Regions from separate parts of the Rhizobium sp. 62_C5_N11_2 genome, predicted to be linked through region 1. Evidence: riboswitches for the same ligand, from Rfam matches in the RefSeq annotation. Region 1 holds a riboswitch; each other region holds the start of a gene.
The links. Region 1 has a riboswitch for thiamine pyrophosphate ahead of thiM (hydroxyethylthiazole kinase). Riboswitches for the same ligand answer to the same signal wherever they lie in the genome.

Region 1 (3,889 bases):
GTCGAGGGCCGGCTTCAGCCCTTTCAGCGAGAAACGGATATTGACGTCCTGGCCGTTCATCAGCCGCACCAGCCCTTCAGCACTAGAGCCTTTCTTCAGCGCCGCGGCCGTCTTCGTATCCAGCGCCTGCTGCGCCCAGCATCCGGACTGGTTGCAATTGCGATAGTCGAGTTTGGCGACCGGCTTACCATCGGCTTTGATTGACAGGCCGGAGGGCAGGAAGACGTTGAGCGGCAGAAGGGCGGTCAGCATCAGCCGCGGCTTGCCCTTGTCGCCCTTGCCCTTTTCGCCCTTGCCCTGGGAACCGGCCGGCGAAGCTGCGATCGCCAACGTCAGGATATTGATGGGTTTGCCGTCTTTGGTGACTTGCGCGACCTGGGCGACTTCGCAGGCCTCAGCGCCTGCCGAACCGGTGCAGCGATAATACCAGTCGTCGAATTTCTGGGATTTCATGGTCGGCGCCGGTTGAGCGGGCGCCTGCACCTGTTCCGGTCCTTGATCGGCCGGAACAGGTGATTGCGAAGAAGCCGGGTTGGCACAAGCAATGAATATCAAAACAGGGGCGATAGTCGGACGAGTCCGCTTCATGCCGATTCTCAAAAATTTTCTCATTGAAAATACAACTTCAGGAAGATTTTATTCGCGTGTAAAGCCGTATCGCTACAATCCGTCATTTAGTCAACCTAAGCGTGTCAGCACGGTAAAGTTTCCGTTAGATATTTACTTCACGTTCTGGGAGATTAAGTCTTGCCTTGGCTGAGACTCGCCCTCAACGAATTCGCCAAGAGATTTCAACGCTCGAATAAAACCGATTGGCGAGGACCATGAGACGACGCGCAACTTACGCGAAGCTGTCCACCTGCCCGTTTGCATTGAAAATTCGACAGATGAACGGATAGGGTGAATAATTCCGCACTATCCACACTGCTGCGAAGTCTTGAAAAGATGAGCCTCGTTCCTTCGAAGAAAAGAGCCGCTCCGGCATCTGCGTTTTTCTCGATGCTCCTCACAAATACAGAGATGTATTTTAGAAATTCATTGCACCCACGGTTGCTACTGTTATTCTTCTCGAAAAGGAGAGGACAGCCGCATGGCAAAACGGCAACGACGAGGGCAGCCCGGAACAGAACCCGCAGACGACATTCGGGAAAACCTGGTCAAGACACGAATCGGCGGCGATCTCTCGTCCTTATGAAGGGCAATCCAGACCCATAAATCATCCATAGCCATCGTCGCGCCGCATCGGTCGCATGATTGTCATTTTCGAGGTGACATCAGGCCCGTTCTCTGCGAAAAAGAGCGCGATGAGAGACAGGGGCGTTCGTCGAAAGACGGGCTGAGAAGCACCCTTCGAACCTGAACCGGATAATGCCGGCGGAGGGAGTCGCTCGGGGTCGCGGCTTAGCCCGCACGAACCGCCCCGTGCCCGCCCCCGCCTGAAAGGGGCCATATGCAGACCAGGACCACACCAGGAGCGATGCTGAAGGCGATGCGGGAAAAGCCGCCGCTCGTTCAGTGCATCACCAATTACGTCGCCATGAACATTGCCGCAAATGTTCTGCTTGCATCCGGCGCCTCGCCCGCCATGGTGCACGCCGCTGAGGAAGCCGGCGAATTCGCCGGGATCGCCAGCGCGCTGACAATCAATATCGGCACGCTGTCGACGCAATGGATCGACGGCATGCAGGCGGCGGCGAAGGCCGCGACATCAGCCGGCAAGCCCTGGGTGCTCGATCCGGTCGCGCATTATGCGACGGCTTTCCGCCGCAACGCGGTCGCCGACCTCCTGGCGCTGCGTCCGACCATCATCCGCGGCAACGCCTCCGAAATCATCGCCCTGGCTGGCGGAGAGAGCCGCGGCCAGGGCGTCGACAGCCGCGACCCGGTCGAACAGGCGGAAGGTTCTGCGCGATGGCTGGCTGAGCGTCAGCGGGCGGTCGTCGCCGTCACCGGTGCGGTGGATTTCGTCACCGACGGCGAGAAGGCCGTGCGCATCGAAGGCGGATCGGCGCTGATGCCGCAAGTCACCGCGCTCGGTTGCTCGCTCACCTGCCTCGTCGGCGCCTTTGCCGCGACGGCACCCGAAGACATCTTCGGCGCGACGGTTGCGACACTAGCAACCTTCGCCATCGCCGGCGAAGAGGCCGCACTTGGGGCGGCCGGCCCCGGTTCATTCTCATGGCGTTTCCTCGATGCGTTAGCTGCGCTCGACCCCGAAACGCTTGACGCCAGGGCGAGGATATCGGCGGCATGAAAGCTTTCGACCTTTCGCTCTATCTCGTCCTCGACCCCGATCTGTGCGCCGGGATCGGCATGGTCGAAACGGCGCGACTTGCCGTTGCCGGCGGCGCGACCATGGTGCAACTGCGTGACAAACATGCCGCCACCATCGGGATGATCGAGACCGGCCGCGCCTTGAAACAGGCATTGGAGGGGACCGGCGCCCTGCTCATCGTCAACGACGATGTCGAGGCGGCAATCGCCATCGGCGCCGACGGTCTGCATATCGGCCAGGAAGACATGGATGCACACAAAGCGCGGACGATGATCGGCCCCGACATGATCCTTGGCCTCTCGGTCGAGACCGCGCCGCTCGCCGCCGCCGTTGATCCTGGTCTGGTCGATTATACCGGCGTCGGACCGGTGTTTGCGACACCGACCAAGGCCGACCACAAGCAGCCGATCGGTTTTGACGGTCTTGCCAAGCTGGTGAAGGCCTCGCCGGTGCCATCGGTCGCGATCGGCGGGCTCAAGGCGGATCATGTCGCCCAAGTCTTCGCCGCGGGCGCGAAAGGGCTTGCCGTCGTTTCCGCCATCTGCGGCACGCCAGACCCTGAAGCTGCCACGCGCCGCATCGCCGCAGAAATCCGAAAGGCCCGTGCATGATCCGCAACGTTCTCTCGATCGCCGGCTCCGATCCCTCCGGTGGCGCCGGCATCCAGGCCGATCTCAAGGCCTTTTCCGCCCGCGGCGTCTACGGCATGGCGGTGCTGACCGCGTTGACGGCGCAGAACACGCAAGGTGTCAGCGGTGTGCATCTGGTGCCGCCGCAATTCGTCGCCGACCAGATCAATGCCGTCTTTGCCGATGTCCGCGTCGATGCCGTCAAGATCGGCATGATCGCCAATGCCGGCATCGCCGACGCCGTTGCCGGTGCGCTGACTGACCACCGCGACATTCCGATCGTCATCGATCCTGTCATGATCGCCAAGGGTGGAGCCGCCCTGCTCGCGCCTGAAGCGGTCGACGTGCTGACCCATCGGCTGCTGCCGCTTGCCACGCTGCTGACCCCGAACCTGCCCGAAGCCGCCGCGCTGCTGCACCAGCCGGTCGCGACAAATCGCGCTGACATGGCGGCGCAGGCCGAACGCCTGCGCGCGCTTGGCCCGGCCGCAGTGCTGGTCAAGGGCGGCCATCTCGACAGCGACGAGAGCCCTGACGTGCTTGCCACCGCCGCCGGCCTGCACTGGTTCGAAGCCAGGCGCGTGCCGACCAAGAACACCCACGGCACCGGCTGCACGCTCTCCAGCGCCCTGGCGGCCGAGCTCGCCAAGGGCGCCTCGGCGCGGGAGGCGGTCGCCATCGCGAAGGAATACCTTGCCGGCGCGGTCGCGGCTGCCGGACACCTCACCGTCGGCTCCGGCCACGGTCCGGTGCAGCATTTTCATGCGCTCTGGAAAGACGATATATAAGCACTCGCTCAGCGAACATGCCGCCAATCGAAAACGGCCCGGCCTCCCGGGCCTTTTTTCGTTCGGCACCTACTTTGCGTTGAAACCGCAGCGACCGCGGCGGGGCGTCCCTTTCTCTCGTTGAAAAACCTTGTTGACAAGCCCTGCCAGATGGCCAAATCTATGACACTAAAAGGGGATACATTCCGCAATAACGG
Region 2 (3,889 bases), on a different contig from region 1:
CGGCGCGGGCCGCGCGGCGGCTCATGCCTTTCACCTCGAGACCGAGTGCCGCATTGTCGATGATCCGGCGCCAGGGCATCAGCGCATCGCGTTGCGGCATGAAGGCGAAGGAATGCGGCGCCTGTTCCAGCGGCACGCCCTTAAAAAGCATGGTGCCGGCATCGGGGCGCAGTGCCTGGGTCAGCAGTCGCAGCACCGTCGATTTTCCGGAGCCGGACGGGCCGACGATCGAAACGAACTCGCCGTCTGCGACGGCGAGCGAAATATCGCCGAGCACCTTCATGCCGTCGAAGGACTTCGAGATATTGTGCAGTTCAACCATTGTATCGCTCATCGGCGCCGCTCCGCGGTTGGCTGCCAGGGCATGACGAGGCGCTGGATCAATAGCGTCGCTCCGAAGAGGCAGAGTGTCAGAACGGCGCTGATGACGACGGCGGCGAGCACGAGATCGGGACGGAAATTGTTCTTGGCGTTGAGGATATAGATGCCGAGGCCGCGGGCGGCGCCGGCATATTCGGCAAAGATCGCGCCGACGACAGCATAGGTGATCGAGATCCGCAGGCCGGCGAAGAAATAGGGCAGCGAGGAGGGAAGCCGTGCCAGGCGGAAAATGCGCCAGCGGCTCGCCTTCATCGAATTCAGCAATTCGGCGATGTCGCGGTCAGTCGATTCATAGCCCTGCAGCAAGGCGACGAGCAGCGGGAAGAAGGTGACGAGCGCCACCAGCAGGATCTTCGGCAACAGGCCGAAGCCGAACCAGAGGACGACGAGGGGCGCGATCGCCACCAGCGGCAGGGTCTGGCTGGCGATGAAGATCGGCAGCAATGCCCGGCGCATGAAGGGCACGAAATCCATGAGGATCGAGGCGGCGAAGGCGAAGGCCAGCGACAGCGCGAAACCTCCGAGTGTCGCGCCGAGCGTCGGCCAGGTGTTTGATATCAGCGCCTCGCGGTTCAGCCAGCCCTGGATGACGATGCGCGAAGGCGCCGGCAGGATGGAAGCTTTGATACCGGAAAGATCGACATAGAGTTCCCATGCCGCCAAAAAGACGCAGCCGGCCAGCAAGGCGGGTATGCCCCGGTAGAGAGCGGCGCGGAGCGCGGCAAGGCGCGAAGCCGATGGTTGTGGCAGTGTCATCAGCGTTCGATTTCAGGCTTTCGTCGGGCTATTGGCAGACGCCGTGATGTCGAGGGTAACATGTCCCTCGGGGTCGCCGAAGCGATAGAAGGCCTCACGAATGGTTGCGAAGACGGCACCGGCATCGCCAGAAAGCCTGGTGCAGAAATTCTTGGCACGGTCGAAGGTGCCAGAGCGCTTCAGGAAGTCGATGCAGCCATAAATCTCGTCCATATGGGTACCGGTTCCCATGACGTAGAGCGAGAATTGCGCAGCGGTCGGCTGGCCGGTCTCGGTGGTGGTTTCAACGGCGGCAAGTGCGGCTGTCATACGCTCGGCAAGCGGCTCCGCCTGACCGAGGGAGGGGTTGACGCCGCAGATGGCGTCGTCAGGCTCGCCGGGGCAGCCGCGTGAAACGGCGGCTGACAGGACGCAATGCTCGCCGGTCTTTGCGGCGGCGACGAAAAGATCGTGCATGGCGGCGAAGAGAATGTCAGGCGGGCCGACCAGCAGTGTGGAGATGTCATCGGTCTCGATGCGCAGCCGGTCGCGATAGGGGTCGAGCGCCTTGACGGCATCAAGAATGATGCCGACGAAATTGCCGGACATCGGATAGAGTGACACCTGTGCGCCTGAGAACATCTGAACCTCGCTCCGCTGGCATTACCCAGATCAGCTTTGAAGGGTCCAGAGGCTTGCACCTCACATCTCAGCCCCGGCGATACGGAGCTCCCCTGTTATTTGCGCGGAAACTATCACCGGGGTTTCCTCCCCGCAACAGCAAAATTGCGAACCCGTCTGCGCGGTCGGGATGGACCTGATGCGACGGGAAACACCCGGACGGAGGTCCTGTCCGGGTGTTCCCAATGGTTCCGTACCTGCCGGGAACGGAACCGGAGCTCTCTGCCTCAGGCGGCTAGCGCATAACCCCGAAAATCGGAATCGATTTTCGGAAAGGATTATGCGCAGATTCAAAGTAATAGAGCGTCCTTAGCGCGTCCGAAAAGACGCGCGGCGCTCTGTGTCGGTATAGGGACGATCGCTGCGGGCAGTGACGAGCGCCTGCGTCCACCATTCCAGCCTCGCCATCATCCGATCGAGCAAACGCATTGCGTCGGCGGGATTGTCGAGCCGCCCGTCTGTGTCGAAGCGGTTCCAAGGTGCGGCAAAGCTGACCGAATCGCGGATCGTCACGGCGTGGAGTTCGGCAAAGACGAGCCGCAGTTGTTCGACGGCGCGCAGGCCGCCAGATATGCCGCCATAGGAAACGAAGGCGACCGGCTTGCCCTGCCAGGGCTCGAAGAAGAAATCGATGATCGACTTCAACGAGGCGGTGAAGCTGTGATTGTATTCCGGCGTGACGATGATGAAGGCGTCGGCCATGCCAAGCCGTCCGGCGAGCCTGTCGATTTCGGGGTGCGTCATGTCACGGTTGGCCGGCAGCGCGAAATCCAGCGGGTCGATGATGTCGATATCAAATTGCGGGAAGCGGACGAGCTCCTGCGTCAGCCATTTGACCACCCGGTCGCAGATGCGGCCCTCTCTCGTGCTCCCATAGATGACAGCCAGCCTGGTGGGTGTTTTCACGCGTCGCTCCTTGTTGCGATTGGACTTTACGATTGCAGGAGCCAAGGTTATAAAACCTCAACTAATATTGAGGTCAAGAGGTGATGGATACAATTCCTGCGGCGCCGCTCGGCAAGCTCCTGACGGTCGGTGAAGTGGCAGAGCGCAGCGGCCTGGCCGTCTCGGCGCTGCATTTTTACGAGACCAAGGGGCTGATCTCGAGCATCCGCTCCCGCGGCAACCAGCGGCGCTATGGCCGCGATGTGCTGCGCCGGCTCGGCATCATCAAGGTGGCGCAGCGTGTTGGCATTCCGCTTTCGGAAATCCAGGCGGCGTTCGAGTCCCTGCCGCAGGGACGCACGCCGACCGTCGCCGACTGGCAGACGCTGTCGGCGCGCTGGAAGGATGATCTCGACGCGCGAATCAGGCGGCTTAGCCTGCTGCGCGACCGTCTGACAGGTTGCATCGGCTGCGGCTGCCTGTCGATCGAAAGCTGTCCGTTGCGCAATCCCTGCGACCGGCTCGGCAGGGAGGGGCCAGGCGCGCGGCTTCTGGAGACCGAAAACTAAAAGGCTGGAACTTCTTGGGAAGAGCAGTTTCCGGGGTGAGACCAAGTCTCTCCCGGGAAAGATCGATGCGCGCCTTTCTTTCGGTCGGCGTGCTCATATGTTAAGGGCGAGTGACGCAACCGGCGGCACTGTCCGCGAGGAGGACGGCTTCGTGTTTCATCCCAGACTGTTCGAAAATCGCAATGTGGTCGTGACCGGCGCCGGTCGCGGCATCGGCCTTGAAGTGGCCCGGCAGTTCCTGGACTGCGGCGCGAAAGTAATCGTCCATACCGGGCGCAAGCCGGGACGCGACCTCCCGGATTTCCTGCTGACGGCTGAATCTGAAAGACGGGCGCTGCTGCTGCATGCCGATTTCTCCGCAGTCGGTGGGGCAGCGCAATTTGCTGAAGATGCTCTCGCCTTCTTCGACAGGGTCGATGTGCTTGTCAACAATGCCGGTACCATGCTTGGCCGTTTTCCCGCTGCCACGCTCACCGACGCAGAATATGAGGCGGTCGTGCGGCTCAACCAGACATCGGTGGTGGCGCTGACACGCGCGCTGCTGCCGGCATTGAAGGCGGCTGAAGGCGCTGCCATCGTCAACACGGTTTCGATTTCGGCGCTGACCGGCGGCAGCCCCGGCTCCTCGATCTATTCGG
Region 3 (3,889 bases), on a different contig from region 1:
TCTTGCCCGCCAGAAGCTGGGTTCCGATTTCCGAGAGCAGGCCGAAGACGCCGCCGAGCAGCATGGCGGCCATGGCGACGAGGGTCGGATGATTGAGACCTGAGGTGACGATCGTCGTGTCCGTCGCCGCGCTGGTGCCGACGAGAGAAGCGAAGCCGAAGACGATCGCCGGCGGAAAGTTCAAGATCGGGATGGCCGAGGCCAGGATCATTGCTGAGGTGCCGGCGCCGACCAGGATCGCCGCAAAGATCGGGTGGGCCGGGCCATACTGGATGATCAGCAGCGTGATCGAGGCGATGCCGATGCCGGTCCAGTTGGAAACGATCGATTTGACCAGACCCTGGTTTCCGCCGCCGCAGGCGAAGAACGACGCCCAGGCGATGAAGGTGACCCACACGGGAACGGGAAATATCGTCGCGGTGATATAGGTGTCGATGGCGCCGAGCACACCGAGGCTGATCATTGCGGCAACGAGCGGGGGCATGGGTCTGTCTCCTTGTTGAGGGGTTGGGCGGATGCGCATCAGGATGCCAGCGCGCGCTGCTGGCTGAGGCAGCTCATGAAGCCGTCTCGAAGCATCGCGTCGTCGAGGTTCCTGCCGATGAAGACGATTTCGTTGAGCCGCTTTTCCGATGGCCCCCAGGCCTTTCCGGGGCGTCCTTCAAGCGTCATGTGCACGCCGTGAAAGACATAGCGGCGCTGCTCGCCGTGGAGATTCAGCACGCCCTTCATGCGGAAGAGGTCCGTGCCGATCTCCTGAGCCAGGCGATTGAGCCAGACGTTCAGCGCCGCTGGATCGAGCGGGCCGAAGTCCTGGATCGCCACGCAACCGATGCTCTGGTCGTGCTCGTGTTCATGGTCCTTGAGAATATCGGGGTCGATAGACAGGATGTTCTTGAGGTCGAAGGCGCCGACGTCGAGCACCGCGGAGAGCTCGACCTTGCAATCCCTCGTCCGGATGATCCGGGCAAGCGGATTGATCCCGCGCAATTGCTGCTCGGTGGCGGCAAGGTCCTCGGCGCTCTCCAGGTCGATCTTGTTGAGCAGCAGCACGTCGGCAAAGCTGATCTGCTCCCTCGCCTCGTCCTGAGAGAGCTGTTGCTTCATATGGCGGGCATCGACGACGGTCACGATCGCATCAAGCTGCAGCCGCCTGGCGAGCGTTTCGTCGAGCAGGAAGGACTGGATAACCGGCGCCGGATCGGCAAGACCCGAAGTCTCGATGATGATGCGGTCGATTGGCCGTCCGGAGCGCAGCAGTTCGCCGATCGCGGCGATGAGATCGCCCCTGACAGTGCAGCAGATGCAGCCATTGTTCAGCTCGATGACCTCGTCCGCCGTCGGCACCACGAGCTTTCCATCGATGCCGACCTCCCCATATTCGTTGACGATCACCGCTACGCTCTCGTTTTCGATTGAGGTGAGCAGGTGATTGAGAAGCGTGGTCTTGCCGGTCCCGAGAAACCCGGTCAGAATTGTCGTCGCAAGCTTTGCCATGCCTCATCCCCTTGCCGTCCGAGCACGCCTCCGCCGTCTCGGCCAAATGACCGGGCTGAAAAGGCGGCTCCGCTGCTGTTTGCTGGTCTGATTACGCCGGAAGCGCCGATCAGACGAGGAGAATTACACTTGCAATACCGTCACGAGGCAAGAGACCTGATGTTTCATATTCGGCCAAATAAACCGCAGATTCTGCCAAAATGATGAGCTTTTTGATTTTTGATTAAAAACTGATCATACCGTCTAATTATTGATCTTATTGCCCCTTTCCCGATCATTGACAGGATGGGCATGAAAAACAGTCTGGTTTGCGCAGCTTTGGCGAGGGACGCCATGCGCAAGTTGGCTTTTCGAGGGCATTCTATTGTCGCCGGCGAAAGTGGTGCCGCTAGGGGTGGTCGGGTGACAGCGGATGGGCACCGAGCCGTTGGCGACTGCTTTGCGTTCCTGGAGGTTCTGGCGGGGAATTGGGCCGGCGCTGAGCATGCCACATTCGCTAAACTCCATGAAGCCAGTCAGCCCAGCGGCGCGATGAACAGAACTCAAGCGGTCGGGATATGGGTTCTGAATGGTGCCCTAAGGGCTTGACGGAGCGGCATTTCTCACAATAGCTTAGCCCTATTCACCAGGGGGGTCCCGCCAAGGGGCTGAGATACTGCTGGTCGGATCGGCTTTGGCCGCCCGAGGCGCAGTGACCCGTTGAACCTGATCCAGTTCATACTGGCGTAGGGACGGTGCGGGCGCTGCGGCAGCGAGGGCGGGTATCCGTCCTTCGGAATCCACGGCGTTTTTTCATCATTCCAACACTGGAACTGGGTCTCCAAACGTCAAAACTTGGAGCCTCGAACCATGAATATTGCAGCCACCAAACTCACTCCGGTCGTCACCACAGGTCCGCTTCCCGCCTCCGCGAAAGTCCTGAAAGCAGGCACCATTCATCCGGATATCCGCGTACCGATGCGTCAGATCGCATTGCATCCGACCTCTGGCGAACCGCCGGTCACTGTCTACGATTCTTCCGGTCCCTACACAGCAGAAGGCGCTGCAATCCGCATCGATGCAGGCTTGCCACGCATGCGCGAAAGCTGGGTTCTTGCTCGCGGCGATGTGGAATCCTATGCCGGCCGCATCGTCAGGCCGGAGGATAACGGCTTTGTTTCCGGCGACCGGCTGACGCCGGAATTCCCCGTTCGCAACCAGCCTTTCAAGGCGAAGGCGGGGAGGGCCGTTACCCAGCTCGCCTATGCGCGGGCCGGCATCGTAACGCCGGAGATGGAATTCATCGCCATTCGCGAAAACCTCGGCCGAGAGGCGGCCAAGGATGCTCTCATCCGCGACGGCGAAAGTTTTGGGGCCCATATCCCTGACTATGTCACGCCCGAATTCGTCCGCCAGGAAATCGCTGCCGGTCGGGCAATCATTCCCGCCAATATCAACCACCCGGAACTGGAGCCGATGATCATCGGTCGCAATTTTCTGGTAAAGATCAATGCCAATATCGGCAATTCGGCTGTCACCTCGTCGATGGAGGAGGAAGTCGAAAAGATGGTCTGGGCCATCCGCTGGGGCGCCGATACGGTCATGGACCTGTCGACAGGCCGAAACATCCACAATATCCGCGAATGGATCATCCGCAATTCGCCGGTGCCGATCGGTACAGTGCCACTCTACCAGGCACTCGAAAAGGTGAACGGCATTGCCGAGGACCTCACCTGGGAGGTCTATCGCGATACGCTGATCGAACAGGCCGAGCAGGGCGTCGACTATTTCACCATCCATGCCGGCGTGCGGCTCGCCTATATCCCGCTGACCGTCAATCGCGTCACCGGCATCGTTTCCCGCGGCGGCTCGATCATGGCCAAGTGGTGTCTGCACCACCACAGGGAGAGTTTTCTCTACGAGCATTTCGAGGAGATCTGCGACATCTGCCGCGCTTACGACGTTTCCTTCTCGCTCGGTGATGGCCTGCGCCCGGGATCGATCGCTGATGCCAATGATGCGGCGCAGTTCGCGGAACTGGAAACGCTCGGCGAGTTAACGAAAATCGCCTGGGCGAAGGATTGCCAGGTGATGATCGAAGGTCCCGGCCATGTGCCGATGCACAAGATCAAGGAAAACATGGACAAGCAGCTTGCGGTCTGCGGCGAGGCGCCCTTTTATACGCTCGGACCGTTAACCACCGATATCGCGCCGGGCTACGACCACATCACGTCCGGCATCGGGGCTGCGATGATCGGCTGGTTCGGTACCGCCATGCTCTGCTACGTGACGCCCAAGGAACATCTCGGCCTGCCGGACCGCAACGACGTCAAGGTGGGCGTCATCACCTATAAGATCGCGGCGCATGCCGCCGATCTCGCCAAGGGCCATCCGGCGGCGCAGGTGCGCGACG
Region 4 (3,889 bases), on a different contig from region 1:
ATGCCGGCATCAACGATGAGCGGCACATCCGGAAAATGTGCTCGGAATGCCCGCAGCGCCATCGGGTTCACCGCTCCCATGGCAGAGCCGATCGGCGCGCACCAAGGCATCAGGACGCGGCAGCCGGCGTCCAGCAGCCTTTCGGCGACGACAAGATCGTCGGTCGTATAGGGGAAGACGTGAAAGCCCTCGCCGGTCAGGATGCGTGCCGCCTCGACGAGGCCGAAAACATCGGGCTGCAGCGTATCGTGATGGCCGATCACTTCGAGCTTGATCCAGTCGGTGCGGAAAACATCGCGCGCCATCTTCGCCGTCAGCACAGCCTCCTGCACGCTGTGGCATCCGGCCGTGTTGGGAAGCACGCGCACATCAAGCTCGCGGATCAGCTCAAAGAAGGCGCCGCCCGCCTTGCCGCCGACGGCCTCGCGCCGAAGCGAAACAGTTACAATTTCGGTCTTCGATCGTCTCACTGCTTCCGCAAGCACGGCCGGAGACGGGTAGCGGGCGGTGCCAAGCAGCAGCCGGGAATGGACCTCGACGCTGTAAAGTTTCAGCATCTTAGCCTCCTTGCATCGGTGAGAGAATTTCAATGCGGTCGCGCTCGCCAAGCATGAAATCGACGCGATCCTCGCGGTGTACCAGTTCGCCGTTCACCGCGGTTGCGAGCCACCCGCCTTCGTAGTCCAGAGCGAGAAGCAGATCTGCGAGCGTCGCGGCCGCGACCTGTTGTTCCTCGCCATTGATGATGAAGGTCATGGCGCCCTCCTTTCCGTTTGTTCTGTTAGAAGAAGCCGCGCCACCTCTCCGGCCATGGCCGGCGCCAGCAAAAAGCCATGGCGATAGAGGCCGTTGACATGGAGGGTGTGTTTCTCCTGCGTCACGCGCGGTAGATTATCGGGATAAGCGGGCCGCACGCCTGCGCCTGTTTCCGTGACGCGTGCCTCGCCGAAGGCGGGATGCATCGCATAGGCAGCATTCAGCAACTCCATCAGCGAACGCGCGGTAATCGGCCCCGCATCGTCACTTTCGATCATCGTCGCACCGACCATGAAGCAGTTCTTTTCGCGCGGCACGATATAGATCGGGTGGCGCGGATGCAGCAGGCGGACGGGGCGAGAAAGGCTGACCTCGCGCGTTTCGACGCAGAGCATCTCGCCTCGAACACCACGCAATTCGGGCAGTTGGCCAATCTGGGCGGCACCGGTGCAGTCGATCACCCGGTCATAATGGGCAACGTTCGCATTGCCCGTGACGCCGAACACGAGAAGCACGCGGGCGTTCTCCAGTCCTGCCGCAAGTCCCGAGAGCGCCTGCCGTGGATCGAGGTGCGCTTCCTGCCGGAAGAACAACGCCCTGCGGAAGCGGCCGGCGAGATCAGGCTCCAGAGCTGCGATCGCCGCCTCGTCCAGCCATTCCCATCCGCTTGTGCGGCGGGAAAAGCGGTCCAGCTCGGCGGTATCTCGCCCACCCGCGACCACCAGCGTTCCTCGGCGTTTGACGTGGCCGGGCAATGCTGCCTCCCACCAATCGGCGGCATTACGACCGAGCGTCAGCACCGGTTCCTCCGCACTTTCCCGTTCGCACCACGGGGCGAGCATGCCGCCGGCAAGGCCGGAGGCGCCGCCCCCGACCTTGTCGGCCAGCTCCGTAAGGGTGACGCGGAAGCCTTGGCGATAAAGCTGCCAGGCCACGGTGAGGCCGGCAACGCCGGCCCCCTTGACAAGAACGCGCATGGTCATCCTCCAATCGGTATTTTAGCGGCCTCTACGACCGACATGTAAAGTTCGCCGCCCTGTCGGTATTTCGCCGCCATCGCGTCCAGCCCCTCCTTCTGCGCCTCGGCGCGGATGTTGTGCGATATGCGCATCGAGCAGAAATGCGCCACCTTGTGCGCTTCCTTCGGCAAGGTCTCGTCACGGTAGCTGCGGGCGGTGTCGGGATGGGAGGAATCATAGACGACGAAAGGCGGCTCGCCGGCGGTCGGATGGACGCTGATTCCGCGCATCGGCACGCGGACATGACTGTGGATAACTCCCGGTATGGATCTTCCGCGACACTGGCAGCGGGCCGGTGGTGACGGTTGGGGTGAAGTTTTTTGCGGCAATGTCATAGTTTGAGGCTCCAAATTGAAAGTTGGAGACCCAGTCAGCCGGAATGATGAAAAGACGCCGGCATGGATTCCACGCGTGAATCCGAAGCCTTGGAGCGCTTGCACCGTCCCTACGCCAGTATGAACTGGATCAGGTTCAACGGGTCACTGCGCCACAACAAGCAACACCTTATTGTTCAGCAGTATCTCAGCCCCTTGCCGGGCCCCCCTGGTGAATGCCGCCATGAAAGACCGGAGCTGCCCTTCTGTCAAGCAAGGCCTAATGCATATTTTTCTTGCTCGTCAAGCATGACGGCTTCCCGTCTAAAATCGCCGTTGAAACCGGAAGTCTCCGTGCCTCCGCTAATTGCATTTCACAAGCGCGATATGCGCGCCGCAATAGGAACCTAACTGGCGGATATTCGCCACCTCCACCGAGGCGAGAAATGCCGGGCCCGCCCGTTCCTTAAGACAGGTTCCTTCGGCCCGCGAAGGTGCTTAGCTTTGTCGATTGCGCAGGCTCTCAGTGCGCGAGCGCTTCCGCCACCCGAATCCCACCGGCTGGATCCGAATCGACCCCACAAGCAGCGCGATCACGCCGTCCCCGACGATCCATTATGCGATCTTCGTCCAAAACGTGAGCTCCATAGCAACAAGCCGGAGCGCTGGCCTCGAAATCGCGCCGTGCCACGACGTAGGAACGTCCTGAGCGGAAGCGGATGTCGACTGTCCTCTAGAGCCAATATCGGTTTCTCGGGGGAAGCTTCATGCGGTCGAGGCCTCATTTTTTTGGATATGGTACGCGCGTTGTACTATCGTGGCGGGAAATCCGGAGAGGGGCATGCAATATGGCCAAAGGTTGGTGCTGTGAGCAGCACCTCGGCTGATCATCGGGGCTGCCGCAGTAGGCGCTTCGGGCGGTATAGCCATTGCAGACTTCGAAATTCCTGAACTGCTAATCGCCGCGCTGTTTGAGGGCGTTATCATTGGCATGGCCGTTGAGCAGTTCCTAGCTACGATGAGCAAACAGGCTTGGCGGGAGAAAAACAGATGGCGCTCGGAGGAAACGCGCTGGAATGAGCGTGCCGTACTCGGACCCTGGCTTAAGACACCAGCTGCGGAGCCATTACGGCCGGTCGACGCCGCGGATCAACTCCGTATCGTGATGCGCTCGAAGTTCACCATCCAGCCATTGCTGAACAAGAGGGGAGCCCGGGTAGGTTTCGCATTCGTAACGTGAGCACTAATTTCAAGCTGAGGCTGAACATCAATGATCAAGCGATGACGCGGAACGTTGCATCAGGACAGTGGTTACGCTGGTTCGCTGCCAAGGCGGTTGGTTCATCTGCTGGTTCTTAGCTCTCTACCGGTCGACTTTCTCCGCTGCTTCAAGCGAAAATTCGGCGCGCAATACCGCCTTCTGTGCTCGCGAAAAATCGGCGGCGGCTTGTTCTGCCCGCTCTTGCGCGGCGCACCGGGCGTCTTTGCGCTGCGCAAGCGATCGGCCGGCATCGGCTTCATGGCTGCGCAATACGGATTGTCGCATCAACGCGTCCTGAAGCTTGGCGGCGGAGATAACGCCGCTCTTGCGCAATTCGTCGACGATAGGATTGCCTGCGGCCCGGCTTGCTGCCATGTCGAGCGCTTCGGAGGCTTTCGCTTCCCGCTCCCGCGCGTTTTCGGCGTCCGCCCGCGCCTCGGAGAGGCTGCGGGAAAGATTGTCCGCCCGCAGGCTGCGGATCTCCAGTAACTGCCTGAGAGACTTCAGCGCCTTCATATCAGCCGCTCAGGCACCGTTGT

Region 2: linked by a shared signal. The riboswitch ahead of AB8B31_RS19965 (YkoF family thiamine/hydroxymethylpyrimidine-binding protein) and the one ahead of thiM (hydroxyethylthiazole kinase) in region 1 are both predicted to bind thiamine pyrophosphate.
Region 3: linked by a shared signal. The riboswitch ahead of thiC (phosphomethylpyrimidine synthase ThiC) and the one ahead of thiM (hydroxyethylthiazole kinase) in region 1 are both predicted to bind thiamine pyrophosphate.
Region 4: linked by a shared signal. The riboswitch ahead of AB8B31_RS32110 (phosphomethylpyrimidine synthase ThiC) and the one ahead of thiM (hydroxyethylthiazole kinase) in region 1 are both predicted to bind thiamine pyrophosphate.

What each region holds. Positions count from the first base shown of each region.
Region 1 is NZ_JBPWPW010000003.1:341,894-345,782, reverse strand. Features, by position in the region: gene AB8B31_RS30715 (invasion associated locus B family protein) at 1-612, opposite strand, end outside; TPP riboswitch at 1,304-1,400, shown strand; gene thiM (hydroxyethylthiazole kinase) at 1,451-2,254, shown strand; gene thiE (thiamine phosphate synthase) at 2,251-2,886, shown strand; gene thiD (bifunctional hydroxymethylpyrimidine kinase/phosphomethylpyrimidine kinase) at 2,883-3,692, shown strand.
Region 2 is NZ_JBPWPW010000001.1:4,057,725-4,061,613, reverse strand. Features, by position in the region: gene AB8B31_RS19975 (ABC transporter ATP-binding protein) at 1-334, opposite strand, end outside; gene AB8B31_RS19970 (ABC transporter permease) at 331-1,137, opposite strand; gene AB8B31_RS19965 (YkoF family thiamine/hydroxymethylpyrimidine-binding protein) at 1,150-1,758, opposite strand; TPP riboswitch at 1,749-1,862, opposite strand; gene AB8B31_RS19960 (NADPH-dependent FMN reductase) at 2,107-2,703, opposite strand; gene soxR (redox-sensitive transcriptional activator SoxR) at 2,787-3,251, shown strand; gene AB8B31_RS19950 (SDR family NAD(P)-dependent oxidoreductase) at 3,403-3,889, shown strand, end outside.
Region 3 is NZ_JBPWPW010000002.1:635,839-639,727, forward strand. Features, by position in the region: gene AB8B31_RS26600 (DUF1097 domain-containing protein) at 1-484, opposite strand, end outside; gene AB8B31_RS26605 (CobW family GTP-binding protein) at 523-1,497, opposite strand; TPP riboswitch at 2,115-2,247, shown strand; gene thiC (phosphomethylpyrimidine synthase ThiC) at 2,347-3,889, shown strand, end outside.
Region 4 is NZ_JBPWPW010000004.1:78,714-82,602, reverse strand. Features, by position in the region: gene AB8B31_RS32125 (thiazole synthase) at 1-557, opposite strand, end outside; gene thiS (sulfur carrier protein ThiS) at 559-756, opposite strand; gene thiO (glycine oxidase ThiO) at 753-1,733, opposite strand; partial or broken gene AB8B31_RS32110 (phosphomethylpyrimidine synthase ThiC) at 1,736-1,948, opposite strand; TPP riboswitch at 2,200-2,330, opposite strand; partial or broken gene AB8B31_RS32105 (DUF2726 domain-containing protein) at 2,973-3,308, shown strand; gene AB8B31_RS32100 (hypothetical protein) at 3,453-3,866, opposite strand; gene AB8B31_RS32095 (hypothetical protein) at 3,876-3,889, opposite strand, start outside.